2 regions of the Nonomuraea sp. C10 genome follow, and region 2 is predicted to be linked to the other one. Evidence: riboswitches for the same ligand, from Rfam matches in the RefSeq annotation. Region 2 holds a riboswitch; the other holds the start of a gene.
What was found. Region 2 has a riboswitch for cobalamin ahead of FR742_RS20025 (VWA domain-containing protein). Riboswitches for the same ligand answer to the same signal wherever they lie in the genome.

Region 1: another riboswitch for cobalamin. It lies ahead of FR742_RS09880 (ribonucleoside-diphosphate reductase subunit alpha); the one in region 2 lies ahead of FR742_RS20025 (VWA domain-containing protein).

Annotation. Positions count from the first base shown of each region.
Region 1 covers NZ_VPFF01000001.1:2,198,413-2,213,334, forward strand. The annotation lists gene FR742_RS45675 (N-acetylmuramoyl-L-alanine amidase) at 1-94, opposite strand, end outside; gene FR742_RS09860 (hypothetical protein) at 264-551, shown strand; gene glmS (glutamine--fructose-6-phosphate transaminase (isomerizing)) at 561-2,381, shown strand; gene FR742_RS09870 (SAM-dependent methyltransferase) at 2,479-3,201, shown strand; gene FR742_RS09875 (tripartite tricarboxylate transporter substrate-binding protein) at 3,277-4,194, shown strand; cobalamin riboswitch at 4,227-4,424, shown strand; gene FR742_RS09880 (ribonucleoside-diphosphate reductase subunit alpha) at 4,515-6,680, shown strand; gene FR742_RS09885 (ribonucleotide-diphosphate reductase subunit beta) at 6,693-7,688, shown strand; gene FR742_RS09890 (mechanosensitive ion channel family protein) at 7,709-8,791, shown strand; tRNA gene FR742_RS09895 (tRNA-Pro) at 8,968-9,042, shown strand; gene cysC (adenylyl-sulfate kinase) at 9,167-11,011, opposite strand; gene cysD (sulfate adenylyltransferase subunit CysD) at 11,011-11,901, opposite strand; gene FR742_RS09910 (GNAT family N-acetyltransferase) at 12,098-12,688, shown strand; gene FR742_RS45680 (CGNR zinc finger domain-containing protein) at 12,709-13,311, opposite strand; gene FR742_RS09920 (MFS transporter) at 13,352-14,782, opposite strand; gene FR742_RS09925 (aspartate kinase) at 14,745-14,922, opposite strand, start outside.
Region 2 covers NZ_VPFF01000001.1:4,345,656-4,360,577, forward strand. The annotation lists gene cobN (cobaltochelatase subunit CobN) at 1-1,035, shown strand, start outside; gene cobF (precorrin-6A synthase (deacetylating)) at 1,052-1,798, shown strand; gene FR742_RS20000 (cobyric acid synthase) at 1,795-3,276, shown strand; gene FR742_RS20005 (cobalt-precorrin-6A reductase) at 3,273-3,998, shown strand; gene FR742_RS20010 (cobyrinate a,c-diamide synthase) at 4,001-6,391, opposite strand; gene cobO (cob(I)yrinic acid a,c-diamide adenosyltransferase) at 6,385-6,999, opposite strand; gene cobA (uroporphyrinogen-III C-methyltransferase) at 6,999-7,763, opposite strand; gene FR742_RS20025 (VWA domain-containing protein) at 7,763-9,766, opposite strand; cobalamin riboswitch at 9,884-10,029, opposite strand; gene cbiE (precorrin-6y C5,15-methyltransferase (decarboxylating) subunit CbiE) at 10,059-11,294, shown strand; gene FR742_RS20035 (cobalt-precorrin-4/precorrin-4 C(11)-methyltransferase) at 11,284-12,066, opposite strand; gene FR742_RS20040 (precorrin-2 C(20)-methyltransferase) at 12,063-13,583, opposite strand; gene FR742_RS20045 (precorrin-8X methylmutase) at 13,580-14,260, opposite strand; gene FR742_RS20050 (nitrite reductase) at 14,257-14,922, opposite strand, start outside.

The DNA of each region.
Region 1 (14,922 bases), 2.1 Mb from region 2:
CCCCGTACTCCCTGGCCGCCGAGGCGAAGTCGTCCTGGCGTCCCCCCGGCTGGCCGGCCAGGACGGCGGCGGCGACGGCGACCTGCAACAGCATGACGGACCTCCACGCGACGGTACGACGCGAACACTGTGCGTCACCATTCCCGCGCCCGCATGGGATCTACCTAAAGCCGCACACCTGATTGGGAGAAGCTGAGCCCTCGTCCGAGCTGATTCTGCCCGAAATCGGGCAGGATGTTGGCGTGTCTCGTTCCATCTGCGTAATGTCCTCGTCTGTGTCTACGGCGCGGCATCCCTACGAGGACCTCATCGTCCACCTCACCCGGACGAGCCCGCTCGGGCCCGGCGAGGCGGCGCGCGTGGTGGCCGACGTGCTGTCGTACTTCTCCGAGCCCTCGGAGGAGTTCGTCCGGCGTCGCCACGGGGAGTTGCAGGCCCGTGGCTTCACCAACGATGAGATCTTTCCCAGGATCGCCGCCGAGCTGAGGGCCCGCCGGGTGGCGGCGCCCGAGCTGTCGCTGCGGCAACTGCGCCGGATCGTCTACGGATAGGAGACTCGGATGTGCGGAATCGTCGCGTACGTGGGGCCGAAGGACGCGGCACCCATCCTGCTCGAAGGGCTGCAGCGGCTGGAGTACCGCGGCTACGACTCGGCCGGGATCGTCGTCTCCAGCAAAGGACTCAAGGTCCGCAAGGTCAAGGGCAGGGTCGCCGACCTGGCCAAGGTGGTGCCGGCCAGGTTCAAGGGCGCTCTCGGCATCGGCCACACCCGGTGGGCGACGCACGGCGTGCCCAGCGACGAGAACGCGCATCCGCACCTGTCGGGCGATGAGCGCATCGCGGTGGTGCACAACGGCATCATCGAGAACGCCGGGGAGCTGCGGGCCAAGCTCGTCGCCGACGGCGTGGAGTTCCGGTCCGAGACCGACACCGAGGTGCTCGCCCATGTGATCGCCGCCGCCGTCGACGAGAACGACTCCCTTGAGGAGGCCGTACGCAAGTCGCTCAAGAGCGTCGTCGGCACGTACGGGATCGCGGTGATCGACGCCGAGCGGCCGGGCGAGGTGGTCGTGGCCCGCAACGGCAGCCCGATCGTGCTCGGCATCGGCGAGAAGGAGATGTTCGCCGCCTCCGACGTGGCCGCGCTCGTCCGCTACACCCGCCAGGTGGTCCACCTGGAGGACGGCGAGCTGGCCGTGCTGCGCGCCGACGGGTTCCACACCTTCGCCAGCGACGCCCGCGAGACCGCCAAGGAGCCGCTGACCGTCGACTGGGACGCCGGTCACTACGACACCGGCGGCTACGAGCACTACCTGCTCAAGGAGATCTCCGAGCAGCCCGAGACCACCGCCCGCACGATGAGCGGCCGCCTGGACGAGCGCTTCAACGTGGCCCACCTGGGCGGGCTCAACATGAACGCCCGCGAGACCCGCTCCTTCCGCCGGGTGAAGGTCATCGGCTGCGGTTCGGCGTACTACTCCGGCCAGATCGGCGCCCAGTTGATCGAGGAGCTGGCCCGCATCCCGGCCGACGCCGAGCCCGCCAGCGAGTTCCGCTACCGCAACCCCGTCGTCGAGCAGGACACGCTCTACGTCGCCATCAGCCAGTCAGGCGAGACCTACGACACGCTCGCCGCCGTGCAGGAGCTCAAGCGCAAGGGCGGCCGGGTGATCGGCATCGTCAACGCGGTCGGCAGCGCCATCGCCCGCGAAGTCGACGGCGGCGTCTACCTGCACGCGGGCCCCGAGGTGTCGGTGGCCTCGACCAAGGCGTTCACCTCGACCGCGGTCGCGTTCGCGCTGCTCGCCCTGCACCTGGGCCGGGTGCGCGACCTGTCGCCGGCCGACGGCCGGCGCATCTGCGAGGGCCTGCGCAGGCTGCCGGGCCAGATCGAGGAGATCCTCACCCAGGGCGACAAGATCGCCGAGCTGGCGCAGAAGTACGCCAAGCACGCGAGCATGATGTTCGTCGGCCGGGTCCGCGGCTATCCGGTGGCCCGCGAGGGCGCCCAGAAGCTCAAGGAGATCTCGTACGTGCACGCCGAGGCCTATCCGGCCAGCGAGCTCAAGCACGGCCCGCTCGCGCTGATCGGCCCGGAGATGCCGACGGTGGCGGTCGTCCCCGACGACGAGCTGCTCGACAAGAACCTCACCACGCTCGGCGAGATCCGCGCCCGCGGCGGCAGCGTGCTGATGGTCGGCCACCGCGAGCCGGACACCAAGCTGGCCGAGGACTGCATCGTGGTGCCCAAGAACGAGATCGAGCTGGACCCGATCCTGCTCACGATCCCGCTCCAGCTGCTGGCCTACCACGCCGCGGTGGCCCTCGGCAGGGACGTGGACAAGCCGCGCAACCTGGCCAAGAGTGTCACGGTGGAATAGCGGCAAGAGGGGGTTAGCAAATCCTTACCGTTCGGCTGGGTCATAGTCGGAATCCGGCCGGTGTCGCCCCGGGAGGGGAGCGCCTAGGGTCGAAAATGTGCCCCAGTCCGACCCCGACACTCCCAATCTCGCCCGAATGTACGACTACCTGCTCGGCGGCAAGGACAACTTCGCGGTCGACCGCGAGGCCCTGGACCGGCTGGCGGACCTGATACCGGAGGCGGTGCCGCAGGCGCGCGCCGCCAGGGAGTTCCTCCAGCGTGCGGTCCGCTACGCCGCCGCGCAGGGCGTCACCCAGTTCCTGGACGTGGGCAGCGGCCTGCCCACCCAGGGCAACGTGCACGAGGTGGTCCCGGACGCCAGGGTCGTCTACGTCGACCACGACCCGGTGGTGGCCGCGCACGGCCGCGAACTGCTGGAGGAGCAGGCCGGAGCTGTCTTCGTGGAGGCCGACCTGCTCGACCCCGCGCGGATGCTCGACGGCGCCGCCGGCTTCCTCGACCCGGCCAGGCCGGTCGGGGTGCTGCTGGTGTCGGTGCTCCACTTCGTGCCCGACAGCATGAACCCGCACGCCGTGGTCGCCCTCCTGCGGGAGGCGCTGGCGCCGGGCAGCCACCTGGCCATCGCGCACGCCACCTCGTCGGGCGACGCCCCGGCGGGCGGCACCGGCAGGGGACCGGAGGAGATCCAGGCGTTCTTCGGTGACTTCGTCATGATCGAGCCCGGTCTGGTGCAGGCCCACGAGTGGCGGCCCGACCGGCCACGCCTGGTCGGCGCCACACGGCTGCCGCTGCTGGCCGGGATGGCCTGGAAACCTTAGTAGGTGATATCCGGCATGTGTAACTCTGCGTGATCTGTAAATAACCTGAAGTGGACACTTCGGGGGAGGCGGGTCATGCGGCGCAGGCGGTTCCTCGTGACAGGCCTGGGAATGGCCGCCTGCTTGGCCGGCTGCGGTGACCGTCACGCCGGACGCGCGCCCGGCGCGTACGAGATCCTCGGCGGCGGCGAGCGCTGGAGCCGCGTCGCCGAGGCGTTCACCCAGGTGGCCCGCGGAGCCGGCTACCCGGTCGGCGGGGCCGGGCCGGTCACCACGATCACCATCACCGGGCTGCCCGCGCTCGCCGCCGCCGAGCTGAACGCGGCCGAGTCGCCCCTGCACGGCACCACCCCGCTGGCCCGGCTGGCCGGCGAGGTCGAGGTGGTGCTGGTGCCGCGCGACTCGGGTCTGGCCACCTTCGACGCGTTCGGCGCCCGCCTGCGCGCCGACCCCACGGGCACCCCGCTCGCCGGCGGGCCGCAGGGCGCCCCCGACCACCTGCTGTTCGGGCTCATCGCGCGCGGGCTCGGCGCCGACACCCGGCAGGTGGACTACACCGGCTACCCCGGCATCTCCGAGGTCGCCACCGCGCTGCTCGCCGGCCGCGCCGTCGCCGCGACGGGCCCGCTCGCCGGCTGGCGCCCGTACATCGACCGGGGCCGGGTCCGGGTGCTGGCCGTGTCCTGTGCCGAGCGGTTCCCCGGGCTGGACGCGCCCAGCCTGCTGGAGCTCGGGGTCCGGGTGGACTTCGCGAGCTGGTGCGCCGCCGTCGGGCCCGGCGGCATGCCGCAGGAGAGCCGGGAGGCGGCCATCGGCATGTGCGAGGAGGTGACCGGCTCGCCCGGTTGGCAGCGTACCTGCCGGGAGGGCGACTGGACGCCGATCCCGCTGGCCGGCGACCGCTTCGCCGCCTGGGTCGTCTCCGAGGTCCGCCGCACCAAGGCCGTGCTCCGCGATCTCGGCCTCCTCGAAAGCGGCAAGGGCACAACATGATGTGGCGGTTGCGAAAGCAGCCACTAGATGTAGGATCTCGATCGTTCGCCGGTTCGCCCCCGCCCGGGGCGGAGCAAAAGGGAACCCGGTGCGATTCCGGGGCTGCCCCGCAGCGGTGAGCGGGAACGACCGCCGTCAACGAGCACTGGAAAGATCCGGGAAGCGACGGCCAGTAGGAGAGTGCGAGACGCCCGCGAGCCCGAAGACCTGCCGGCGATGGACCATGTCCAGGGCCTCGAGGGAGGGCCCGGGGGCCTAGCGGCGTGCGCCGCCGTGCTCTCGCGCGCCCTCACGGGGATGAGCTCGCGAGGAGAGAGCACGTGACACAGATCGTCGAGGGTGATCGGCGCCTGGCCATCGAGGAGGCCGCCGCCCGGGTGATCGCCGACCCGGCGAACTCGCGGGTGGCCGCCGGGCTGCTCGCCGAGGAGATCGCCGACGAGGCGGCCGCGCACGGGGTGCGGTCGTTCTCCGGCTCGATCGCCGCCACCCACGCGGCGGGGCTGATCCAGGACGGCCTGGCGGAGTTCGTCGCCGCGCACGCCGCCGAGCTGGACGCGCTCGTCTCGGACGCCGCCGACGAGCGGTTCGAGTACTTCGGGCTGCGCACCGTCTACGACCGCTACCTGCTGCGCCACCCGGTCACCCGGACCGTGCTGGAGCGGCCCCAGCACTTCTTCCTGCGGGTCGCCTGCGGGCTGTCGGAGACCGTCGCGGAGGCCGCCGAGCTCTACCGGCTGATGGCGACGCTGTCCTACCTGCCCAGCTCGCCGACCCTGTTCAACGCGGGCGCGCGCCGCCCGCAGCTCTCGTCGTGCTTCCTGCTCGACTCGCCGCGCGACGAGCTGGAGGCGATCTACGACCGGTACGCGCAGGTCGCCCGGCTGTCGAAGTACGCGGGCGGCATCGGCATCTCGTGGACCCGGGTGCGCTCACGTGGCTCGCTCATCCGGGGCACCAACGGCCACTCCAACGGCATCGTGCCGTGGCTGCGCACCCTGGACGCCTCCGTTGCGGCGGTCAACCAGGGCGGCCGGCGCAAGGGCGCGGCCTGCGTCTACCTGGAGACCTGGCACGCCGACATCGAGGAGTTCCTGGAGCTGCGCGACAATACCGGCGAGGACGCCCGCCGCACCCACAACCTCAACCTGGCCAACTGGGTGCCGGACGAGTTCATGCGCCGCGTCGAGGCCGGTGAGGACTGGTCGCTGTTCGACCCCAAGGACGTCCCCGACCTGCCCGACCTGCACGGCGAGGCGTTCACCCGCGCCTACCGGGCCTACGAGGCCGAGGGCCGGCACACCCGGCGGATCCCGGCCAGGACCCTGTACGGGCGGATGATGCGGACGCTCGCGCAGACCGGCAACGGCTGGATGACGTTCAAGGACACGGCCAACCGCACCTCCAACCAGACCGCCCGGCCGGAGAACGTCATCCACCTGTCCAACCTGTGCACCGAGATCCTGGAGGTCACCAGCGACGCCGAGACCGCGGTGTGCAACCTCGGCTCGGTCAACCTCGCCGCCCACCTGGACGGGCGCGACGGCCTCGACTGGGAGCGGCTGCGCGCCACCGTCCGGACGGCCGTGCGCTTCCTGGACCGCACCATCGACCTCGGCTTCTACCCGACGCCCGAGGCCGGGGCGGCCAACCGGCGCTGGCGGCCGATCGGGCTCGGCGTGATGGGGCTGGCCGACGTGTTCTTCGCGCTCCGCCTCCCGTTCGACTCGCCCCGGGCGCTGGAGCTGTCCACCCGCATCGCCGAGGAGATCGCGCTGGCGGCCTACGACACCTCGGCCGACCTGGCCGCCGAACGCGGGCGGCATCCCTCGTACGACGACACCCGCGCCGCGGCGGGCGTGCTGCACCCCGACCACTACGCCGCCGCCGGCTCGCCGCGCTGGGACGCGCTCCGCGAGAAGATCGCCGCCACCGGGCTGCGCAACTCGCTCATGATCGCCATCGCGCCGACGGCCACCATCGCGTCCATCGCCGGCTGCTACGAGTGCATCGAGCCGCAGGTGTCCAACGTGTTCAAGCGCGAGACGCTGTCCGGCGAGTTCCTCCAGGTCAACCGCTATCTGGTGGCCGACCTGCGGGAACGCGGGCTGTGGACGCAGGCGACGCGCGACGGGCTGAAGCGCGCCGACGGGTCCGTGCAGCACCTGCCGGGCATCCCCGACGACCTCAAGCTGCTCTACCGCACCGCCTGGGAGCTGCCGCAGAAGGCGCTCATCGACCTGGCCGCCGCCCGCCAGCCGTACGTCGACCAGGGCCAGTCGCTCAACCTGTTCATGGCCGCCCCCACCATCGGCAAGCTCTCGTCGATGTACGCCTACGCGTGGAAGCAGGGCCTGAAGACCACCTACTACCTGCGTTCCCGCCCGGCCACCCGCATCGCGCAGACCACCGTCCAGCCGGCCGCCGCCGTCGAGCAGGTGGCCTGCTCGCTGGAGAACCCCGACGTCTGCGAAGCCTGCCAGTAAGGAGATCCCCTCATGCTTCTCGACCCCGGAATGGACCTCACCCTGCGCCCGATGCGCTACCCGGACTTCTACGAGCGCTACCGGGCCGCCATCCGCAACACCTGGACGGTGGAGGAGGTCGACCTGCACTCCGACGTGGCCGACCTGGCAAAGATGACCGCCCAGGAACGGCACCTGATCAACCGGCTGGTCGCGTTCTTCGCCACCGGTGACTCGATCGTCGCCAACAACCTGGTGCTCAACCTCTACCAGCACGTCAACGCCCCCGAGGCCCGGCTCTACCTGAGCAGGCAGCTGTTCGAGGAGGCGGTGCACGTGCAGTTCTACCTGACGCTGCTCGACACCTACCTGCCCGACCCGGACGAGCGGGTCAAGGCGTTCGCCGCGATCGAGCACATCCCGTCGATCCGCGACAAGGCCGAGTTCTGCTTCCGGTGGATCGACTCCATCGGCGACCTGCGGAGCCTGGAGAACGCGGGCGACCGGCGGCGGTTCCTGCTCAACCTCATCTGCTTCGCCGCCTGCATCGAGGGCCTGTTCTTCTACGGCGCCTTCGCGTACGTGTACTGGTTCCGCTCCCGCGGCCTGCTCAGCGGGCTGGCCACCGGGACGAACTGGGTGTTCCGCGACGAGTCCATGCACATGGAGTTCGCGTTCAGCGTCGTCGACACCGTCCGGGCGGAGGAGCCCGAGCTGTTCGACGAGGAGCTGGGCGAGCAGGTCGGCCGCATGCTGGAGGAGGCGGTCGCCGCCGAGCTGGCCTTCGCCCGCGACCTGTGCGGCGACGGCATGCCCGGGATGTCCGCCGAGCAGATGCGCGCCTACCTGGAGTACGTCGCCGACCAGCGGCTGGTCAGGCTGGGCATGCCCCGCCGCTACGGCACCGAGAACCCGTTCGCCTTCATGGAGCTCCAGGACGTGCAGGAGCTGGCCAACTTCTTCGAACGCCGGGTGTCCGCTTATCAGGTGGCGGTTGAGGGCAATGTGAGTTTTGACGAGAACTTCTGAATCTTCGGGGGGTCGCTCACGTGCAGTTCTCCAGCGCCTGGCTGAACCTGGCCGGCGCGATGATCGGGGCGGTCATCGTCCTGGAGCTGACCCGGCAGGTGCTCCTCAGGGTCGGGCGCAAGTGGACCTTCAGCAGCCGCCTGGTCAAGCACTGCCACTGGCCGGTGGTGACGACCGTCCTGCTGATGACGTTCAACATCATGTTCTACCCGCTGATGATCGGCCCTGAGCCGCAGCAGCGGGCGTTCGGCGAGTCCGTCGAGCGGGTCGTCACGCTGCTCATCATCGGCGCGGCGACCTGGCTGATCATCCAGGCGACGTACGCGTTCACGGACGTCGCCCTGGAGCGCCTGGACCTCGTGGAGGGGGAGCGCAACCGGCGGGCCCGCCGCATCAAGACGCAGATCACGCTGGTGCGCCGGGCCGCCACCGCGACCGTCGTGGTGATCGCGTTCGGCGCGATGCTGTTCACCTTCCCGCAGGTGCGGGCGCTGGGCGCGGGTCTGCTCGCGTCCGCGGGCATCGCCGGCGCGGTCGTCGGCATCGCCGCCCAGCCGACGCTCGGCAACATGCTCGCCGGGCTGCAGCTCGCCTTCAGCGACGCGCTGCGCCTGGACGACGTCGTCGTGGTGCAGGAGGAATGGGGCAGGATCGAGGAGCTCACGCTCACCTACGTCGTGGTGCGGCTGTGGGACGAGCGGCGCCTGGTCCTGCCGGTCTCCTACTTCACGCAGACCCCGTTCGAGAACTGGACCCGGCACGGCAGCCGGGTCCTCGCCGTCGTCTACCTGCGCGTCGACTGGTCGGTACCGGTCGAGAAGCTGCGTGAGGAGCTCTACCGCTACCTGCAGACCAACCCGCTGTGGGACCAGAAGGACTGGACCCTCCAGGTCACCGACATCCAGCTGAACGGCCTGGTCGAGCTGCGCGCGCTGATGAGCGCCGCGGACTCGGCCTCCGCCTGGGATCTCAAGTGCGACGTGCGCGAGCATCTCATCACGTACGTGCGCGAGAACCACCCCGAGGCCATGCCCCGCTTCCGCGTCGAGTCGCCCGAGACCCGCGCGGGCGTCCCCTGGCCCGGCGCACCCGGCTCGCCGTAAAACCGCTGGCGCTCCGGCCGATCATCGGTCTAGCGTTGACAGCGTCAAGACCGAGGAGAAAGGGGGCGAGCAGTGACCGGCCTGAAGCGCGAACCGCTTCCCCCGTCTCCCGGCGCCTGCCCGGCATCCGGCTGACCCGACCCGGCCGCCGGGGTTCACAGGCGGTTCTTCACCACCCGGGTGTGGGGCAGCTTGGCAGCCCGCCTGCCTTGGGAGCAGGAGCGTCGCAGGTTCGAATCCTGCCACTCGGACACCGGCCCTGAAAGAAGAGGGCCGCGGGCACTGATCTGGACCGGCGGGAGTGGCGACCCCCGGCCGGACACGGCCCTCCGCCCCGGGCACGGCCCACGCCAGCCCGGCCCGGGGCCCACCCTCTTAACCCTGCAGCAGTCCGGCCAGCTTCTCCGCCACCTCGTCGGGCGATCCGGAGCCGTCGACCACCAGGTCAGGGTGCTCCGGCGGTTCGTAGGCCTGGCCGAGGCCGGTCATGTTGGGCAGCCTGCCGGCCTTCGCCTGGGCGTACAGGCCCTTCGGGTCCCGGCTCGCGCACACCTCGGGCGGGGTGTCCACCCAGACCTCGGCGAAGTCGCCCGGCGGGAACAGGCTCCGCGCCGCCGCCCGGTCCGTCCGGAAGGGCGAGACCAGCGCGACGATCACGATCAGCCCGGCGTCCAGCAGGATGCGGGTCAGCTCGGCGACCCGGCGCACGTTCTCCGCCCGGTCTCCCGGGGTGAACCCGAGGTCTCTGTTGAGTCCGCTGCGGACGTTGTCGCCGTCGAGCACGTACGTGTGCAGCCCCATGGCGTGGAGCCGCCGCTCCAGCGCGTTGGCGATGGTCGACTTCCCGGAGCCCGGCAGACCGGTCAGCCACAGCACCTTGGCCCGCTGCCCCTTCAGCTCCTGCCTGGCGTCGCGGTCGACGGTGAAGGTCTGCCGGACGACGTTGCGGCCGCGCCGCAGCGCGTGCCGGACCATGCCGGCCGCCACCGTCTCCTTGCTGACCCGGTCCACGAGCAGGAAGCTGCCGGTGTCCCGGCACTCCTGGTAACCGTCCAGGCAGAGAGGGGTGTCGGTGGCCAGCTCGACCGTGCCGATGTCGTTGAGGCCGAGGGCGCGCGCGGCGAGCCGCTTGCCGGACACCACCTCCATCCGGCCGCGCACGGCCGTGACCGTGGCGGGCACGGTCCGCGGCCCGGCCAGCATCAGGTAGGAGCGGCCGTGCCGCAGCGGCTCCCCGGCGGTCCAGATCAGGGTGGCGGAGTACGCCGTGGCCGGGGACAGTCCGTCGCCCAGGGCTTCCGGCGTGGTCAGCAGGTCTCCGCGCCGGACGTCGACGTCGTCGGCCAGCGTCACCGTCACCGGGGTGCCGGGGGCGGCCTGGTCGAGGTCGCCGCCGCCGGGGCCGATCAGCCGGTCGATCCTGGACGCGACCCCGCTGCCGGCGACCGCGACGGCGTCGCCCCGCCGGACCGGGGCGCCGATCACGGTGCCCGCGAAACCGCGGAAGTCGTCCGCCCGGATCACGTACTGGACGGGCAGCCGGTAGCCGCCGGCGTCGTCCGCCCGCGACCCCTCGGCCGGCTCCCACTCCGACAGCGCGCCGAGCAGCGTCGGCCCGTCGTACCAGGGCAGGTTCGGCGAGGGCTCGACCACGTTGTCGCCCTGCACGGCGCTGGCCGGGATCACGCTCGCCGCCATGTCGAGGCCGTTCGCCGCCGCCAGGACCTCGCTCGCGAGTTTCTCGAACACCGCCTGGTCGTAGTCCACCGCGTCGAGCTTGTTCGCCACCGCGATGACCGCCCGCACACCCATCAACGCGCAGATCGCCAGGTGTCTGTGGGTCTGCTCGCGGACCCCCTTGGTGGCGTCGACGAGTAACACGGCGACGTCCGCGGTGGACGCCGCGACCGCCATGTTGCGGGTGTACTGCTCGTGTCCCGGCGCGTCGGCGATGATCACCCGGCGCCCGGACGGCAGGTCCAGGAAGCGGTGGGCGACGTCGATGGTGATGCCCTGTTCGTGCTCCGCCTCCAGCCCGTCGGTCAGCAGTGAGTAGTCCACCGCGCCCGCAGCGATCGTGGAACCGCCGCGCCTGGTCCGCCGCGCGTAGTCGAGCTGGTCGTCGGTGGCGCCGCCGGTGCCGGCGAGCAGCCGTCCGATGAGGGTGGACTTGCCGTCGTCGACCGAGCCGCACGCGACCACTCGAAGCATGGAGATCATCAGAAGTATCCCTCCGACTTCTTGCTCTCGATGGAGGTGCCGCCCTCACCGTCGATGAGCCGGCCGGCGCGTTCGGACCTGCGGTCGCGTCTCATCTCGTCGATGACCTCGTCGACGGTCGCCGCCTTCGACTCGACCGCCGCGGACAGCGGGTAGCAGCCGAGTGTGCGGAACCGTACGTGGCGCAGTCGCGGCTCTTCGCCGGGCTCCAGCGGTAAGCGCTCGTCGTCCACCATGATCAACGAGCCGTTCCGCTCGACGACCGGGCGGGGTGCGGTGAAGTACAGCGGCACCACGGGGATGTCCTCTCGCTTGATGTAGCGCCAGACGTCCAGCTCCGTCCAGTTCGACAGGGGGAACACCCGCATCGTCTGGCCCTCCGCCAGCTCGGTGTTCGCCCGCCACCAGAACTCCGGACGCTGCGAGCGCGGCTCCCAGCGATGACCGGGCTCACGCAGAGAGAAGATCCTCTCCTTGGCCCGTGACCGCTCCTCGTCGCGTCGCGCGCCGCCGATCGCGGCGTCGAACCCGCCGTCGTCGAGCGCCCGGCGCAGCGTGACGGTCTTCATGATCCGCGTGTACTCGTGAGCGCCGTGGGTGAACGGCGTGGCTCCCTCAGGGTTGGTGTGCACCCGCAGGTCGAGCCCCAGCCGCTCGGCCGTCTCGTCCCGGAAGGCGATCATCTCGCGGAACTTCCAGCCGGTGTCGACGTGCACCACGGGGAACGGCATCCGGCCCGGCGCGAACGCCTTCATCGCCAGGTGCAGCAGCACCGAGGAGTCCTTGCCGATCGAGTACAGCAGCACCGGGCGGCGGAACGCGCCGGCGACCTCGCGCAGCACATGGATCGCCTCGGCTTCGAGCATGTCCAGGACGTCTTCTCCGGCCATGTGCAGACCCTCCGTCGTCGCTGTGCCAGATAGACCGTCTTCGCGGCCGTACGTGTCTATAGTAACCTATAAATAGGTGATATCGGGTTACTCGGTCTCACGCAAGACCCGGACCGGCCGAGCGGAGGAGAGGTCATCAACTTCCCAGGACGCGCGGCCGGAAACGCTACGAACAACCAGATCGGCGGTGTGGCGGATGAACGCTCGTGGCAAGCGGAACGGCTCTTTGACCGTCGAAGAGCTGTCCAAGAAGACCTGGAACGACTTCGAGACGGTTCTCGGCGACAACGGAGGCGCCCGGGGGTGCTGGTGCATGCACTGGCGGCTCTCCATCGCGGAGTGGACGGAAGGAAAGGGCGAAGGGAACAAGAAGGCCATGAGCCGTCTCGCCCAGCGGAAACCGGTGCCGGGCGTCATCGTCTACGACGACGGCGCGCCGGTGGCGTGGTGCTCACTCGGGCCGCGCTCCGCGTTCCCGAGGCTCGAACGCTCGCCGCTCCTGTCGAGCGTGGACGACGAGCCGGTCTGCGCGCTCGCGTGCGTCTTCGTCCACAAGAAGCACCGTGGCTCCGGGCTGCTGCCGGGCATCCTCGAAGCCGTCTGCGCGTACGCGGCGTCCGAGGGTTACACGACCGCCGAGGGGTATCCGGTCGAGCCTCCCGAGGGGAAACGCGCGGGCTCGGACACGGCGATGACGGGGATAGCCAGCGCCTTCCTCAAGGCCGGATTCGCCGAGGTGGCTCGCCCGCGCAAGGACCGGCCGATCATGCGGCGGCAGCTCACCTGATCCCTGGGAAGGCGCGCCGGTCAGGGCGTCCGGCCCTGACGGTGGCGGCGCGCCTTCTCCCGGTTCCCGCAGATGCTCATGTTGCACCAGCGGCGGCGTCCGCCCCGCGAGGAATCCAGGAACAGCCAGCCGCACCTCCCGCAGGCCCTGACGCGGCCGGACGGAAGGGTGAACACCGCGTGGACCGCCAGCAGCGACAGGACGGCCGGAATCGCTCCCGGCGCCGTCCAGTCCGCGGTGAACCGGTCGAGCGCGGCGTCGATCCGCTGAACCTGGTCGGCTCCCACGCCCTTTCCGGCCCGTTCGAGAAGCGCGCCGAAGGGCCCGGCCGGCGCCGCCTCGCCGCGCGCGATCGCGCTGAACACGGCCCACGCCTGTTCCCGGACGGCCTGGACCTCGGGTACGAGATCCTTGGCGGACGCCTCCGGCAAGGGCGGCGTCTCCTCGAACAGCCCCGCGGACGCGCACCACGTCAGGACGTCCGAGGGCGTGTTCAACAGCTCGCCGTCCTCCGCCGGGTGGTTGCGGTCGAAGACGGTGTTCGTGAGGTCCAGGACCGGGTGGCCGCCGACGAAGTGGGCGTCCTGCCAGGGAGACTGGGCCTTGATAGCTAGAGTAACCATTACGTCTAGTTTAAATGGTTACGCGGCCCTTGGCTAGGCGTCAGGCCGGAGCCGTGGCCTCCCCCTGGAAACGCTTCCGGAGAAGGACGGTCGCGACGATCGCCCCCACCGCGAACACGACCGAGCACCAGAGCGCCCAGCGCCAGCCGTCGACGGCTCCGCCGGAGGCCGCGGCGAAGTGGGCCGCCACCGAGGTGACCACTCCCACCCCCACGGCCAGTCCCAGCTGCTGGGAGACGTTGAGCAGCGCGCCGGCCGTGGCCCGCCGCCCCTCCTCGGCGCCGTTCGTGCCGGCGATACTCGTCGTGACCAGGGCGATGATGTGGCCGAACGCGTTCACGGAGGTGCCGATCAGGACGAGGGCGAACCCGTGGCCTTCCGGCAGGCCCACCATGATCAGAATGCCGGCCGTCTCGATGACGATCCCGCACAGGAGCACGCGGTAGAGCCCGAAGCGCTCGACGTACCTGCCCGCGTAGATTCCGACGACGATGGCGATCGCGCCCGAGACCGCGAACGTGAGGCCGGTCTGGAGCGCGCCCAGACCGAGATGCGTCTGCAGATAGAGCGTGAGGACGAAGAGCATTCCCCCGTAGGAGCAGATCAGCAGGACGTTGACCAGGTTGGCCGCGCCGATGGCGGCCGTGCGGAAGATGGAGATCGGCACGAGGGCGTTGTCCTTGCGGGACTCCACCCAGACGAAGAGGGCGACGGCCGGCACCGCGACCGCCGCGCAGGCGAGGATCGGGACCGACGACCAGCCGTACTTCTCCCCTTCGGTGAGGGCGAACACGAACGCGACCATGCCCACGGTCGCCAGGACGACGCCGGTGAGGTCGAGGTGGCGGGACGCGTGCCTGTCCCGGCTCTCCTCAAGATGCGCTCTGGCCAGCAGGCCGAACGCCACGACGATGGGCACGTTGATCAGGAAGACGGACCTCCATCCGGCGAACTCGGTGAGGACGCCCCCGAGGACCATGCCCGAGACGAATCCCGCCGACAGCGCCGACCCGTAGATGCCGAGGGCGCGCTCCCGTGGCGGTCCTTCCGGGATGGCCGCCTGGAGCAGCCCCAGACCCGCCGGAGCGATGAACGCGGCGGCGACCCCCTGCAGGGCGCGGCCCGCGATGAGAGCCGCCGGCGACCAGGCGAGGCCCGCCAGCAGCGAGGCGAGCAGGAATCCGGCCAGACTCCAGATGAACACCCGCTTTCTTCCGTACAGATCGGCGATCCTCCCCCCGAGAAGGAGGAAGCCGCAGAAGGCGAGCGGATAGGCGGAAAGAACCCACGCGACGCCTCCACCGGAGGAGAAGTCCATGGATTCGCGGATGCTCGGAGCCGCGACATTGATGATCGAATAGTCGAGGGCGACCAGGAACTGGGTGCCGCAGATGACCGTGAGCTGCCAGAGATGCCGGGACCGGAAGGTGCGTTCATCCCTTCCGGCCGTGCGCGCCGATGCTTCCTTCATGGCGTATCCCCTCTGCTTCTGTCGACTGCGGGTCCGGATGTCTCCGCTGCGGTCCCGGCGCGTGGGCGCGGTGCTCCGCGTGGCGGCGACCGCCGTGCGGATGGGCGTCCGCGAGCGTGCCGGGGCCGAGGAACATGCGG
Region 2 (14,922 bases):
AGCGCGATGCGCACCTCCGGCGACGACATCGCCGAGGTGCTGGCCCTGCTGGGTGTGCGCCCCGTGTGGGATGACATGTCGCGACGGGTCAACGACCTCAAGGTCATCGACCTCGCCGAGCTGGGCCGCCCGCGCATCGACGTCACCGTCCGCATCTCCGGCTTCTTCCGCGACGCCTTCCCGCACGTCGTGGCGATGCTCGACGACGCGGTGAAGCTGGTGGCCGAACTCGACGAGCCCGACGAGATGAACTTCGTCCGCGCGCACGCCCGCGCCGACCTCGCCGAGCACGGCGACGCGCGCCGGGCGACCACCCGGATCTTCGGCTCCAAGCCGGGCTCCTACGGCGCCGGGATCCTGCAGGCCGTCGAATCGGGCACCTGGCGCGACGACAACGACCTGGCCGAGGTCTACACCGTGTGGGGCGGGTTCGCCTACGGACGCGGCCTCGACGGCGTCCCCGCCGCGGACGACATGCGCGCCGCATACCGGCGGATCAAGGTCGCCGCGAAGAACGTCGACAGCACCGAGCACGACATCGCGGACTCCGACGACTACTTCCAGTACCACGGCGGCATGATCGCCACCGTGCGCGCGCTGACCGGATCCGACCCGAAGGCGTACGTCGGCGACTCGACCTCGCCCGACGCGGTGCGGACCCGCACCCTTCAGGAGGAGACCAACCGGGTCTTCCGGGCGCGCGTGGTCAACCCCCGGTGGATCGGCGCGATGCGGCGCCACGGCTACAAGGGCGCGTTCGAGCTGGCCGCGACGGTGGACTACCTGTTCGGTTTCGACGCCACCGCCGGTGTCGTCCAGGACTGGATGTACGAGTCGCTGGCGAAGTCGTACGTTCTCGACGAGACCAACCAGGAGTTCCTGCGCAGGTCGAACCCGTGGGCGCTGCGGGGCATCGTCGAGCGCCTGCACGAGGCCGCCGAGCGCGGCCTGTGGGCGGAGCCGAACGACGAGACCGTGAAGGCGCTGCAGAAGGTCTACCTGGAGGTCGAGGGTGATCTCGAAGACGGCGCGTGATGATCGGGGAACGACGGTGACGCACGTGCACGTGGTGGGCTTCGGCATGGGCCCGCACCATCTGACGGGTGAGGGCGCGAAGGCCCTGGCGGCGGCTGGCTACGTACTCGCCGTGCGCAAGGGCGATGACGACGAACTGCTGGAAGTGCGCCGCCGGATCTGCGCGGAGCACGGCCTCGAACTCGTCGAGGTCGCCGATCCCGAACGCGACCGCGACGACCCGGCCGACTATCCCGGTGCGGTCAAGGCATGGCACGCCGCGCGCGTGGACGCGTACGCCGAAGAACTGGCCGCCCGTGGCGGAACCGCGGCGTTCCTGGTCTGGGGCGACCCCTCGCTGTACGACTCGACGTTGCGCGTCCTGGACCGGCTCGGTGAGCGGATGGACCTGACCTGGGACGTGATCCCCGGAATCAGCGCCCCGCAGGTGCTGGCCGCGCGGCACCGGATCGTGCTGCACGGGGTGGGCCGGCCCGTGCACATCACCACGGCTCGCCGGCTGCCCGAGGCGGTCGCGGACGGCCAGCGCAACATCGTGGTGATGCTCGGCTCCGAGCGGAACCTGGAGAACCTGCGGGAGTTGCGGGACTGGCGGATCTGGTGGGGCGCCAACCTCGGCGCGGCCGGTGAGCACCTGGTCGCCGGGCGGGTGGGCGACGTGTTGTCCGACCTCCACTCGGCCAGGGAAGCCGCCCGTGAGGCGGCCGGCTGGGTGATGGAAGTCTGTCTGCTGCGTGCCCCGGAAAGGACGTCCGCGCCGTGAGTGGTCTGCTCGTCGCCGGCACCACCTCCGACGCCGGGAAGTCGGTCGTCGCCACCGGACTGTGCCGGGCGTTCGCCCGCCGTGGGGTGTCGGTGGCGCCGTACAAGGCGCAGAACATGTCCAACAACTCGATGGTCTGCCACGACCGCGACGGCTCGACCGCCGAGATCGGACGCGCCCAGTGGGTGCAGGCTCTGGCCGCCCGGGTGGTGCCGGAGCCCGCGATGAACCCGGTGCTGCTCAAGCCCGGCTCCGACCGCCGCAGCCATGTCGTGGTGATGGGCCGACCGGCGGGCGAGGTGGCGGCGACCGACTTCACCACCGGCCGCCGCCACCTCGCGCAGGCCGCGCACGCGGCATACGACGACCTGGCGGCCCGCTTCGATGTGATCGTGGCCGAGGGGGCGGGCAGTCCCGCGGAGATCAACCTGCGGGCCGGCGACTACGTGAACATGGGGCTCGCCCGGCACGCCGGCCTTCCCGTCGTCGTGGTCGGCGATATCGACCGCGGCGGCCTGTTCGCCTCCCTGTGCGGCACCCTGGCGCTGTTGGAGCCCGCCGACCAGTCGCTGATCGCGGGCTTCGTCGTCAACAAGTTCCGGGGCGACCTCTCCCTCCTGCGTCCCGGCCTGGAACAGCTGGAATCCCTGACCGGACGTCCGGTCCACGGCGTGCTGCCGTGGCATCCCGATCTGTGGCTCGACTCTGAGGACGCCCTCGACCTCGAAGGCCGACGCAGCCGGGACGGCGCCCGCGTGCGGACGGCGGTCGTCCGGCTCCCCCGCATCAGCAACTTCACCGACGTCGACGCCCTCGGCCTCGAACCCGACCTCGACGTCGTCTTCGTCTCCGCCCCCCGCGACCTGGCCGACGCCGACCTGGTGGTGCTGCCCGGAACGCGGGCCACGCTCTCCGACCTGGCGTGGCTGCGCTCACGCGGCCTCGACACCGCGATCGAAACGCACGTACGCGCGGGTCGGGCACTGCTCGGGATCTGCGGCGGCTTCCAGATGCTCGGCACCGAAATCCACGACCCCGACGGCGTGGAGGGCCTGGCGGGCACACGGGCGGCGGGGCTCGGGCTGCTTCCCGTGACGACCGAGTTCCGCCCCGACAAGGTGCTGCGCCTGCCGCGCGGCGAAGCGCTGGGAGCCATCGCCACCGGATACGAGATCCACCACGGGCGGATCACCCGCGCCGACGGAGTCGACGAGTTCCTCGGCGGCGCCCGGACCGGCCGGGTCTTCGGCACGATGTGGCACGGCGCCCTGGAAGGCGATGAGTTCCGGGCCGCCTTCCTCGCCGAGGTCGCAGGACTGGAGCCCTCTGGGGTCGGTTTTCCTGCGGCGCGTGAACGCCGGCTGGAACTGCTGGCCGACCTCGTCGAGGAGCACCTCGACGTCGACGCCCTGCTCGCGCTGGCCCGTACGGGAGCACCCTCCGGTCTCCCGGCCCTGACCGTGGGAGGCGGGCGATGAAGGTCCTGCTGTTGGGCGGCACCGCCGAAGCGCGGGAGCTCGCCCGTCTCCTGGTCGACGCGGATGTCGACGTCACCTCGTCACTCGCCGGACGCGTGGCTCGCCCCCGGCTGCCCGTGGGCCGGGTGCGCATCGGTGGCTTCGGCGGCGTGCCCGGCCTGCGCGCGGCCCTCGCGGACTACGATCTCGTCGTCGACGCGACCCATCCGTTCGCCCGCGGTATGAGCGGCAACGCGCTGGAGGCCTGTGCCGCGGAGCAGGTTCCTTTGCTCAGGTTGGAGCGGCCGGGCTGGGAGCCCGATCCCGCCTGGCGGTACGCCGCCACCCACGACGAGGCCGCCGCGCTCGCCGCCGCGCTCGGGGAACGCCCCTTCCTCACCGTCGGACGGCAGGAGCTGGGCCGGTTCGTGCCGCGGCTGCGCGAGTTCGCCGTGCTGGCACGGGTGGTCGACGCCCCTGGCACCGTCCTGCCTCCGAACTGGCGCCTCCTCACCAGCCGCGGGCCGTACACGCTGGACGGCGACCTCGAAGTGATGCGCGAGCACGGCTCGGACGTGCTGGTCACGAAGGATTCCGGCGGATCGTACACGTGGCCCAAGATGGAGGCCGCGGCCGTGCTCGGCGTCCCGGTCGTGGTGGTCTCCCGGCCGGAGCCGGACCCGCGGGCATCGGTGGTCGACGCCGTGGGCCCGGCTCTCGGCTGGGTGCTGTCGCACCGCTGAGGTCAGCCGGCGTCGAGTTCGGTGAACAACCGGGCGCAGGTCTCGGGAGGACGCACCGCGATGCGCACCCAGTCGGCGTCGAGCCCCGGAAAGGTGTCCGCCCTGCGTACGGCGACGCCGCGTTGCCGCAACGCCTCGCGGACGCCACGGCCGGGGCGGGCCAGGACGAATGAGGTGCGCGAGGGCAGCACCTCGATTCCGCGCGAGCTGAGGCCGGTGACCAGGGCCTCCCTCCATTCGGCGATCTGTCCGGCGCGACGTGCCGCCTCGGCGATCGCCTCCGGGGAGGTGCACGCGACGGCGGCGGCGATTGCCGGGGTCGACACCGACCACGGGATCTGCCGGGCCGCCAGACCGGCGATACAGCGGTCGCTGCCCAGCACGTAACCGGCGCGTATCCCGGGGATCGACCAGTGCTTCGTGAGGCTGCGGACAACCAGCAGCCCGCGGCGGCGGTGACCGGCGAGCGACTCCGTCTCCCCCTCGATCGTGTCCATGAACGCCTCGTCCACGACCACCACCCGCCTGGGGCGGCGCAGCCGCAGGATGTCCTCGGCCGGGTGCAGGATCCCTGTCGGGTTCGTGGGGTTGCCCAGCACCACGAGGTCGGCGTCGTCGGGCACCGCGGCCGGGTCCAACCGGTAGCCGTCCTCCGGGCGGCACTGGACCACGGTGACCCGGTGCCCTGCGCGTTCAAGGGCCGCGTGCGGCTCGGTGAACTGTGGGTGCACCACCACGGCATGGCGCCACTGCTTCCACCGGGCGACCAGTTCGAACGCCTCGGCCGCGCCCGCGGTGACCAGGACCTCGTCCGTACGGCGCCGGTACAGCTCGGCGATCGCCTCGCGTGCGGGTGTCGGGTCCGGGTAGGAGACCGAGTCACGCACCCCTTCGAGCAGCGCGGACGTGAGCCAGGCCGGTCGTGGCCCGGGGTGGACGTTGACGGCGAAGTCGACCAGCCCCGGCCCGGTCTCCCGGTCGCCGTGGTGGTGCAGGGGCTCGACGGGAACCGGCTCACGTGCCGTGTCGCCGGTGCGCTCCGACGCGGCCACCGGTCTGGCTTTGGCCGCCGCCTCGGCGAACCGCTGAGCCATGTACGACCGGGCCGCCCAGTGCAGGTGCAGGTAGGAGGCGTGCAAGGTGGGCGAGGCGACGCCGATGAGCTCGCCGTCGAGATCCCATGCCGGTGTCCAGCCGACCGCCGGGCGGGTCAGCGCGGTGCGGTGGAACTCGTGGCCGGACACCTCCTCCCCCTCTCGCGACAGCAGGTTGTCGCCCACGGCCCTGGCCACCGGGTAGCGCAGGGTCAGACGATCGGTCATCGTGGCGCTGGTGCCGATCACCCCCGCCATCGGAGTGCCGTCGAGGGCTTTGAGCAGGTAGAGCAGACCGGCGCACTCGGCCACGGTAGGCAGTCCTGCCATGACCGCGTCGCGCACCTGGGTCAGCAGCGATACGTTGCGGGCGAGCTGCCGCACGTACACCTCGGGGAAGCCGCCGCCGAGCAGGAGTGCGCGGGTGCCGGCCGGCAGCGACCCGTCGGTCAGGGGATCGAAGGGCACAACGCGACACCCCGCGGCGGTGAGCAGTTCCTCCGTCTCGGCGTACGCGAACGTGAACGCCCGGCCCGCCGCGACCGCCACCACGGGCGCCTCCCCGGCGACGGGACGCACCTCGGCGCTCGGGTCCCACGGCACGACGTCCAGCCCGGGCGCCGTGCGGGCCGTCTCCAGCACCGCGTCGAGATCGACGTGCCGGGCGATCCACTCGCCCAGCCGGGCCACCGCGGCCGCGGACCCGTCGCGCTCGGCCGCCGGCACCAGGCCGAGGTGGCGGGACGGCGAGGAGATCGAGTCGTCGCGCGGCACGACGCCGAGCACCGGCAGACGCAGGGAGCGCTCGACCTCGGCGACGTTGCGCGCGGAGCCCGCCCGGTTGAGGATCACGCCGACCACGTCCACCGTCGGGTCGTATGCCGCCATGCCGGCGACCACCGCACCGGCCGAGCGCGACATCCGGGCGATGTCGGCGACCAGCACCACCGGCGTACGGGTCAGGCGCGCGACGTGCGCGGTGGAGGAGAACCCGTCGGTGCCGATCCGCCCGTCGTGCAGGCCCATCACGCCCTCGATCACGGCCACGTCGGCACCGCGGGCCCCGTGCAGCAGCAGGGGGACGATCCGTTCCTCCCCGACCAGGTGCGGATCGAGGTTGCGACCGGGCCGGCCGGTGGCCAGGGCGTGAAAGCCGGGGTCTATGTAGTCGGGGCCGACCTTGTGACCGGAGACCCGCAGTCCGCGATCGCGCAGCGCGGCCATCAGGCCGGTCGCCACGGTGGTCTTCCCCTGTCCGGTGGAGGGGGCAGCGATGACCAGGCGCGGCAGGGTCACCATTCGATGCCCCTCTGCCCCTTCTGTCCGGCGTCCATGGGGTGCTTCACCTTGGTCATCTCGGTGACGAGGTCGGCGGCCTCCAGCAGTTCGGGCGCCGCCCGGCGGCCCGTGATGACGACGTGCTGGCGGCCGGGGCGGTCGCGCAGCGTGGTGACGACGTCGTCGAGGTCGACCCATCCCCAGACGATCGGGTAGGTGAACTCGTCGAGCACGTACAGGTCGTGGGTCTCGGCGGCGAGTCGGCGCTTGATCTCCTGCCATCCTTCGCCGGCGGCCCGGGCGTGGTCCTCGGCGTCGCCCTGCTTCTTGGCCCACGACCAACCGGAGCCCATCTTGTGCCATTCGACCGGCCCGCCCTCGCCCGTCTCGTCGTGCAGCTTTCCGAGGCGTTCGAGCACGGTCTGCTCACCGATGCTCCACTTGGCGGACTTCACGAACTGGAAGACTCCGATGTTCCACCCCTGGTTCCACCCGCGCAGGGCGAGCCCGAAGGCTGCGGTGGACTTCCCCTTTCCATCGCCGGTGTGGACCATCAGCAGCGGCCTGTTGCGGCGCTGCCGGGTGGTGAGACCGTCGTCGGGCACGGTGAGTGGCTGTCCCTGGGGCATCAGTGGGTCTCCTCCTCGTATGTGAGGGAGGCCCACCGGGCCACCTCTCCGATGACGGTGACGGCGGGTGGACGGATGGACGCGGCCACTCGGGCGATGTCGTGCAGAGGAGCCGTCAGGACCTCCTGGTCCGGGTGGCCGCCGCGCGCGACGACGGCCGCCGGGGTGTCGGCGTCCATGCCGTGCACGAGCAGCGACTTGGTGATGGCGGCCAGGTTGGCGACGCCCATGAGCACCACGAGCGTCGTTCCGGAGGCCGCGAGCGCCGCGTAGTCCAGGGTGCTCTCCGGGTGGTCGGGCGGGACGTGGCCGGAGATCACGCTGAATCCCTGGACCAGCCCGCGGTGGGTGACCGGGATGCCGGCGAGCGCCGGAACGGCGACCGAGGAGCTGACTCCGGGCACGACGCGCACCGGCACTCCCGCCTCGGAGCAGGCGATGAGCTCCTCCATGCCGCGTCCGAACACGAACCCGTCGCCGCCTTTGAGCCGCACCACCCGTCGGCCGGCCCGCGCATGGGTGATGAGGAGCTCGTTGATCCGCTCCTGCGGAGTGAAGGCGCCGCGCGGCATCTTGGAGACGTCCACGATCTCGGCGTCGGGGCTGGCCCATTCCAGCGCTCCGGCCGGGGCCAGGTGGTCGACCAGCAGCACGTCGGCCTGTTCGACGGCGGCGCGGCCGGCGACGGTCATGAGTCCCGCGTCGCCGGGACCGCCGCCGACGAGGACGACCGCTCCAGGGCGCAGGGCTTCGAGCACGCCCATCAGGCGACCCGGCCGGTGACGACGTCCACGAGCCTGTCGGCGCTGACCCGGGCCATCGGCACGTGTTCGGCGCGCAGGTGGCCGGCCAGCACCTCGGCGAGCCCCATTCTGAGCGGGCCGTCCTCGCAGTCGACGACGACGCTCGGCACCCCGAGGGCGGCGAGGCCGTCGGCGGCCTGCCGGGAGCGGGCCACCGCGTCGGCTCCGGAGGTGGCGCGGCCGTCCGTGACGAGGACCAGCAGCGGACGCATGCGCGCGTCGCGCAGCCGTTCCCGGCGCAGCACCCGCTGGGCCTCCACGAGGGCCTCGGCCAGCGGCGTGCGTCCTCCGGCGGGGAGTTCGTCGAGGAGGGCGGCGGCCACCTCGACCGACCCGGTCGGCGGCAGGGTGAGAGCGGCGCCGTCACCGCGGAAGCTGATCAGCGCGACCTTGTCGCGGCGGCGGTAGGCGTCGGTGAGCAGGGAGAGGATCGCGGTCTTCACCTGGACCATACGGCGCCGTGCCGCCATCGACCCCGAGGCGTCCACGCAGAAGAGCAGCAGGTTGGCCTCCCGGCCCTCCCGTACGGCGACGCGCAGGTCGACGGGGAGCAGCACGACACGTCGGCCGGTCCTGTCGCCGACGGCGCCTGTGCCCTGGACGGCGTGGCGTTCCGCGGCGGCGCGCAGCGTCTCGACCAGGTGGAGCGAGCCGGTGCCCGTGCCGCTGCCGACCCTGCGTCCGCTGGAGCTCAGAGCCCGGCTGCGACGACCGGGCCTGCCCTGGCCGACGCCGTCGACGGTGAAGAGCCGGGGGCGGTACGCCGTCCGGGCTCGGTCGGTGGTCGCGCCCCCCATGGCGGTGGGAGCGGGCGGCGCAGGCCGTCGGGGGGCGTCCTGATCGGTGGCGGGCTCGGGTTCCCTCGTCGGTTCGGCATCCGTCTCGGGGGCCGTGTCGGCGGGCTGGTCGCCGGGCTCCTCCGGCCGGTTCTCGGCCCGCTCCTCGACCGGCGCCTCGCCGGGTGCGTCCCCGCCCTGCGGCTCCGGGGGTTGCGGCAGCTCGTCGTCGCCGAGCACCCGGTCGAGCAGGTCCTCGTCGATGCCGGGGGCGTCGAACGGGTTCCGGCGGCGGCGGTGCGGCAGCGCCAGCAGGGCCGCCGCCCGGATGTCGCCTCGGGTCACCTCGCGGCGGCCCGCCCAGGCGGCGTGGGCGACGGCCGTGCGGGCCGTGACGATGTCGGCACGCAGACCGTCCACCTCGAACGCCGCGCAGACCTCGGCGATCTTGAACATCGCGGCGTCGCCCAGCAGCACGCCGTCGAGCCGGGCGCGGGCTTCGGCGATCCGGCGGGTCAGGTCCTCCTGACGGCCGGCGTAGCGGGCCGCGAAGGCCGCGGGATCGCGGTCGTACGCGAGGCGCCGGCGCACGATCTCGACGCGCGCTTTCGGGTCGCGAGGGGCGGCCGCCTCGACGGTCAGACCGAACCTGTCGAGCAGCTGAGGGCGGAGCTCCCCCTCCTCGGGATTCATCGTGCCGATCAGTACGAAGCGGGCAGCGTGGCCCAGCGACACCCCGTCGCGCTCGACGGTGACCCGGCCCGTCGCGGCGGCGTCCAGCAGGAGATCCACCAGGTGGTCGTGGAGCAGGTTGACCTCGTCCACGTAGAGGACTCCGCGGTGCGCGCGGGCCAGGAGCCCCGGCTCGAACTCGACGGCTCCCGTGGTGAGCGCCTTCTCCAGGTGCAGCGACCCGAGCACCCTGTCCTCGGTCGCTCCGACGGGCAACTCGACAAGTCGCACCGGCCTGCCGACCACTTCGGCACCGGAGCCGAAAGGGCCGTCCGGCGACGGCTCGGCCGGATCGTGCGGGTCGACGGAGAAGCGGTCGCCGTCGTACACCTCGATCCACGGGAGGACGTCGGCGAGGCCGCGGACGGTGGTCGATTTCGCGGTCCCCTTCTCCCCGCGGACGAGGACGCCGCCGATTTCCGGACTGATCGCCGTGAGCACGAGGGCGAGGCCCATATCGCCGAGGCCGGAGGCGGTCGTGGGGTCGTACTCACACCCGACAATGGCAGAAAAGGGGTACTTCGTTGGCACGTGTGAGGCTCCCGCTCGCTAGGCCATACATCAGTGGCTACGCGAGGCCGGTCTTCGGACTTGTCGAGTCGCTCACGAGGAGTGCTCGATACACCGCAGCGGGCCTGTGCCGGAATCTCACCGGCTTCCCAGATTCTCCCCGTTGACCTTCCCCACCGTTTCCGATGGCTGGGCGCGGGGGCACCTCACGTTGACCACCACGATAGCCTCCCGTGACGTGCCCGATTCGACAGACCCTCTCCACAGGCCCCGGCTGACCGTCGTCGGCGTCGGCGCGGACGGACGTCTCGACGAGACCGCCGCCGCGCTGGTCCGAGACGCCGAGATACTGCTCGGAGGCCGCCGCCACCTGGCGGTCGTCCCCGAGGTGGCCGGTCAGACGCGTCTGCCCTGGCCTTCGCCACTGGCCGAGGGGCTGCCGGCGATGCTGGAGGAGGTGCGCGGGCGCCGTGTGGTGGCCCTGGCTTCTGGCGACCCGATGCTGTCGGGCATCGGCACGACCCTGATCCGGGTCCTGGGCGCCGACGACGTACGGGTCCTCCCCGCGGTCTCCTCGCCTGCTCTGGCCCGGGCGCGCATGGGCTGGCCGGCCGAGGAGTCGGTGGTGGTGACCCTGGTGGGCCGCCACGAAGCCCGGCTGCTGCGCGAGGTCGCCCCTGGGCGGCGGCTGCTCCTGCTGACCTCCGGTCCCGAGACACCGGCGATCGTCGCCGAACTGCTGGTGGAAACCGGCAATCCGGACGCGGCCATCACGCTGCTGGGCGACCTGGGCAGCCCGAGGGAGTCCCGCGTGACCCGAACGGCCCGTGAGTGGACGGACATGCCTTCCGACGCGGTCCCCGCCCTGCACGTGCTGGCCGTCGAGATCCCGGCGACGAGCATCAGCTGGACCTCGTCCTGGGTCGCGGGTCTGCCTGACGACGTCTTCGAGAACGACGGCCAGCTCACCAAACGCGATCTGCGCGCTTCGGCGCTGGCCCGCCTCCGCCCCGCGCCCGGCCAGCACCTGTGGGACATCGGGGCGGGAGCGGGATCGGTCGGCATCGAATGGCTTCGGGCGCACCCCACGTGTCGTACGACGGCCGTCGAGGCCGACCCGGCGCGCGCCGCCCGGATCGCGCGCAACGCCGTCCGACTGGGCGTACCGGACCTCCGCGTCGTCGAGGGGCGGGCGCCCGGCGCACTCGCGGACCTCGACACCCCCGACGCGGTCTTCATCGGGGGCGGGGCGAGCAGGCCCGGCGTACTCGACGCCTGCCTGGCGGCCCTGCGGCCGGGCGGGCGGCTGGTGGCGCACGGTGTCACCCTGGAGACCGAGCAGCTGCTCGCGGACGCGTTTCGCACCCACGGCGGGGAGTTGACCCGGATCGCGGTGGAGACCGCCCGCCCCGTGGGGGGCTTCACCGGGTGGACGCCGGCGCGCACCGTGACACAGTGGAGTCTCAGTCTCTGAGACCGAAAGTTTTCGTCGACCGGTCTCTTTCGGCGCTGTAGAGGTAGGACTCCCCTCCTCCTCGCCGGTCGGCGTCGGCGAGGGCCCGTCCGACCAGGATCACCGCCGCCTGCCGGAGCCCGGCCTCCTCGACCAGGTCCGCCACCATGCCGACCGTCCCGCGCAGCACCAGCTCCCCCGGTTGGCTGGCGCGGTACACGACGACCACCGGGCAGTCGGCACCGACCACCGGCTCCAGTTCCGCCATCAGCTCGCGGGTTCGAGTGATCGCAAGGTGCAGCACGAGGGTCGCCCCGGTCGCTGCGAAGTCGGTCAATGACTCGCCCTTCCCCATCGGTGTGGAGCGGGCACGGGTACGGGTCAGCACCACTGACTGGGCGACGAGCGGCACCGTCAGCTCGCTGCCCACCCGCGCGGCGGCCGCGGCGTAAGCGGGTACGCCGGGCGTGACCTGCCAGGCGACCCCCGCGGCGTCCAGGCGACGGGTCTGTTCGTGCAGCGCCGAGTACAGCGACGGGTCGCCCGACGTCAGCCTCACGACCCGTCGGCCCGCCCTCGCCTCCCCCACGAGGAGAGAGGTGATCTCGTCCAGGTCCAGGTCCAGGTCCTGGGTGTCCAGGAGCACCGCATCCGGGCCGCAGTGCGCCAGCACGCCGGGGTCGAGGTAGGTGCCGGGGAAGAGGACGACATCGGCCTCGGCGAGCAGCCGGGCGGCGCGTACGGTCAGCAGGTCAACCGCGCCAGGTCCGGCGCCGACGAAGTTGACGGTCACCGGACGTACCTCGGGGTCCAGACTCCGGTGGAGGAGACGCGGGTCGACGAGGCGCCCACGATCAGCAGGCACTTCATGTCGATGGCCGCCGGATCCAGCTCACCCAGGGTGGTCACGGTCAACGACTCCTCGGCACGGCCCACGTCACGCCCGACCACGGCGACGGTGTCGGGGCTCCGGTACTTCAGCAGCACGTCTCGAGCGGTTGCGACCTGCCCGGTCCGGCTGCGCGAGGCCGGGTTGTAGACCGCCAGGACCAGGTCGGCCTCGGCGACGGCGCGCAGTCTCCTCTCGATGACCTCCCACGGCTTGAGCCTGTCCGACAGGCTCAGCACAGCGAAGTCGGCGCCGATCGGAGCTCCGGCGCGAGCCGCCACCGCCTGGACCGCGCTGACGCCGGGCAGGACACGCACGGACACCTCGGCGAAGGCCGGGTCCTCAGCCGCTTCGAAGACCGCGGCCGCCATCCCGAAGATCCCGGCGTCGCCGCCGGAGACCACCGCGACCTTCTCGCCGCGTCGCGCGAGTTCGAGAGCGAACCTGGCCCTGTCCACCTCGACGGTGTTGCCCGACGCGTGCCGGGTCAGGCCGGGGCGCTGCGGCACCCGGTTGATGTACGGGCCATAGCCGACCACGTGGTCGACCTCGGCGAGCGCGGCGGCGGCCTCGGGAGTGAGCCAGCCGTCGGGACCGGGACCGAGCCCGACGACGAGCAGTTCGGCCGCTCCGGTGGAGGGGACCCGGGCCTCGGCCGCCTCGGAGGCGTCCCGGGAGCGTCGGCCGTTGAGGCTGTCCCCGGTGACGACGATCAGCGAGAAGTACGGCACCTTCGTCTCGTCCACGTCGGCCACCGGCTGCCACCGCTGCTCAGGCATGGAGGCCCGCTCGACGTACAGCGCGTGGTCGAGGCGACCGGCCGCGGCCAGGGCACGGCGTACGACGGGAAAGGTACGGCCCAGTTTCATGATGATCGCGCCGTCCGTGTCGGCGAGACGGCGGGCAAGCTCGGACTCGGGCAGGGTGCCGGGCAGGACCGTCAGCACGTCGGTCTGGCGCACCAACGGGCTCCCGGTCGCGGCCGTCGCAGCGAGAAAGGCGGGAACCCCCGGCACGATCTCGGTCGGATATTTCTCCGAGAGACGATCGTGCATGTACATGTACGACCCGTAGAACAGCGGGTCGCCCTCCGCGAGCAGCACCACGTTCCGTCCCTCGTCGAGGTGCACGGCGAGTCGTGCCGCAGACTCCTCGTAGAACTCCGCCAGCACTCCGGTGTAACCGCCGGGGTGGTCGGTGGCGCCCGTGGTCACCGGGTAGACCAACTGCTCCTCGACGACCCCGGCGGGGAACAGTCCGGCGGCGATCCTCCGTGCGTTGGACTGCCTGCCGCGGGCCGAGTGGTAGGCGATCACGTCGGCCCGCCCGATCAGCCGGGCGGCCTTGAGGGTGAGGAGTTCGGGGTCTCCGGGGCCGACGCCCACCCCGGCGAACCTGCCTGGGGCCGTCACGGTGCTCATTCCGCCTCCTGGGCGATGGCGTTGAGCGCGGACGACGTCATCGCCGAACCGCCGCGACGGCCCCGCACGGTGACGAACGGGATGTCGATCCCATGGCCGGAGGCGAAGTCCTGCAACGCCTGCTTCGACTCGGCGGCGCCGATGAAGCCGACCGGGCAGCCCACGACCGCGGCCGGGCGGGGCGCCCCGTCGGCCAGCATCTCCAGGAGATGGAACAGGGCGGTCGGAGCGTTGCCGATCGCGATCACGGCGCCCTCCAGGCGCGGCTCCCACAACGAGACGGCCGCAGCGGTGCGTGTGGTCCCCCACTCCTCGGAGAGGCCGGGCACCCGCGGATCGCCGAGGGTGCAGATCACCTCGTTGTCGGCGGGCAGACGGCTGCGGGTCACGCCCCTCATGACCATGGTGGTGTCGCAGAGAATCGGCGCTCCCGCGGCGAGCGCGGCGCGGGCGGCGGGCACCAGACGCGGGTCGATGACGAGGTCGTCGGTCAGGTCGACCTGACCACTGCCGTGGATCATCCGGACCGCCAGCTTCTCGGCGTTGGCCGGCACCTTGGACAGATCGGCCTCACGCCGGATCATCGCGAACGAGTCGAGGTAGATCTCGGTTCCGCGGTCGACGTACGCATAGCGGCGGCTCGGTCGACGCGGCCGGTTGTCGGACATCGGGTTCATCGGGTTTCCTCGGGGATCAGGATGCCACGCCAGGGGGTGACGACGAGTTCGGGGGCGGCGGCGCACAGGCGTTCCACCGCGGCGCGGTCCAGGCCTTCCGCCGGCACCGGCCGGTGAACGCCTCCGGGCACAGGGCCGAAGGCCAAAGGCGGGGCCGCACCGGGGACGCCACGGGATCGGGGCACCGGTTCGACCAGCGGTTCAGGCAGTTCGACGACGTGCCAGGGAGCGTCCGGGCCCGCACCGCGCGCATCGAGGAAGAGCCTGGCGAGATCGGCAAGGTGCGCGTGCGCGTCCCGCACAGACACGACAGGGCCCCACCCGTCGCCGGCCCGGAGCTGGGCCGACCCGTCGCCGAGAGCCACCAGGCCCAGGTCGCACGAGCGATCCAGCAGATCTCCGCGACCGTCATCGAGGACGAAGAGGAACCGTCCGGGCAGCCGCCCCAGCTCGGGATCGCCGCACAGCGCGGTGTCCAGGGCGTCGACCACGGGACGCAGGTCGGCTCGGCCACCGGCAAGCCCGGTCTGCGGGGACGCCATCACATTGCGCGACAGGTCGTGGGACCGGCTGGGCAGTAAGCCGGTCGCCTCCAAGGCGGTGAGCACCTCGTCAGGCAGGCATTCGGTGCCGGGAACGGCGGGCATGGCACGTACCTGCAG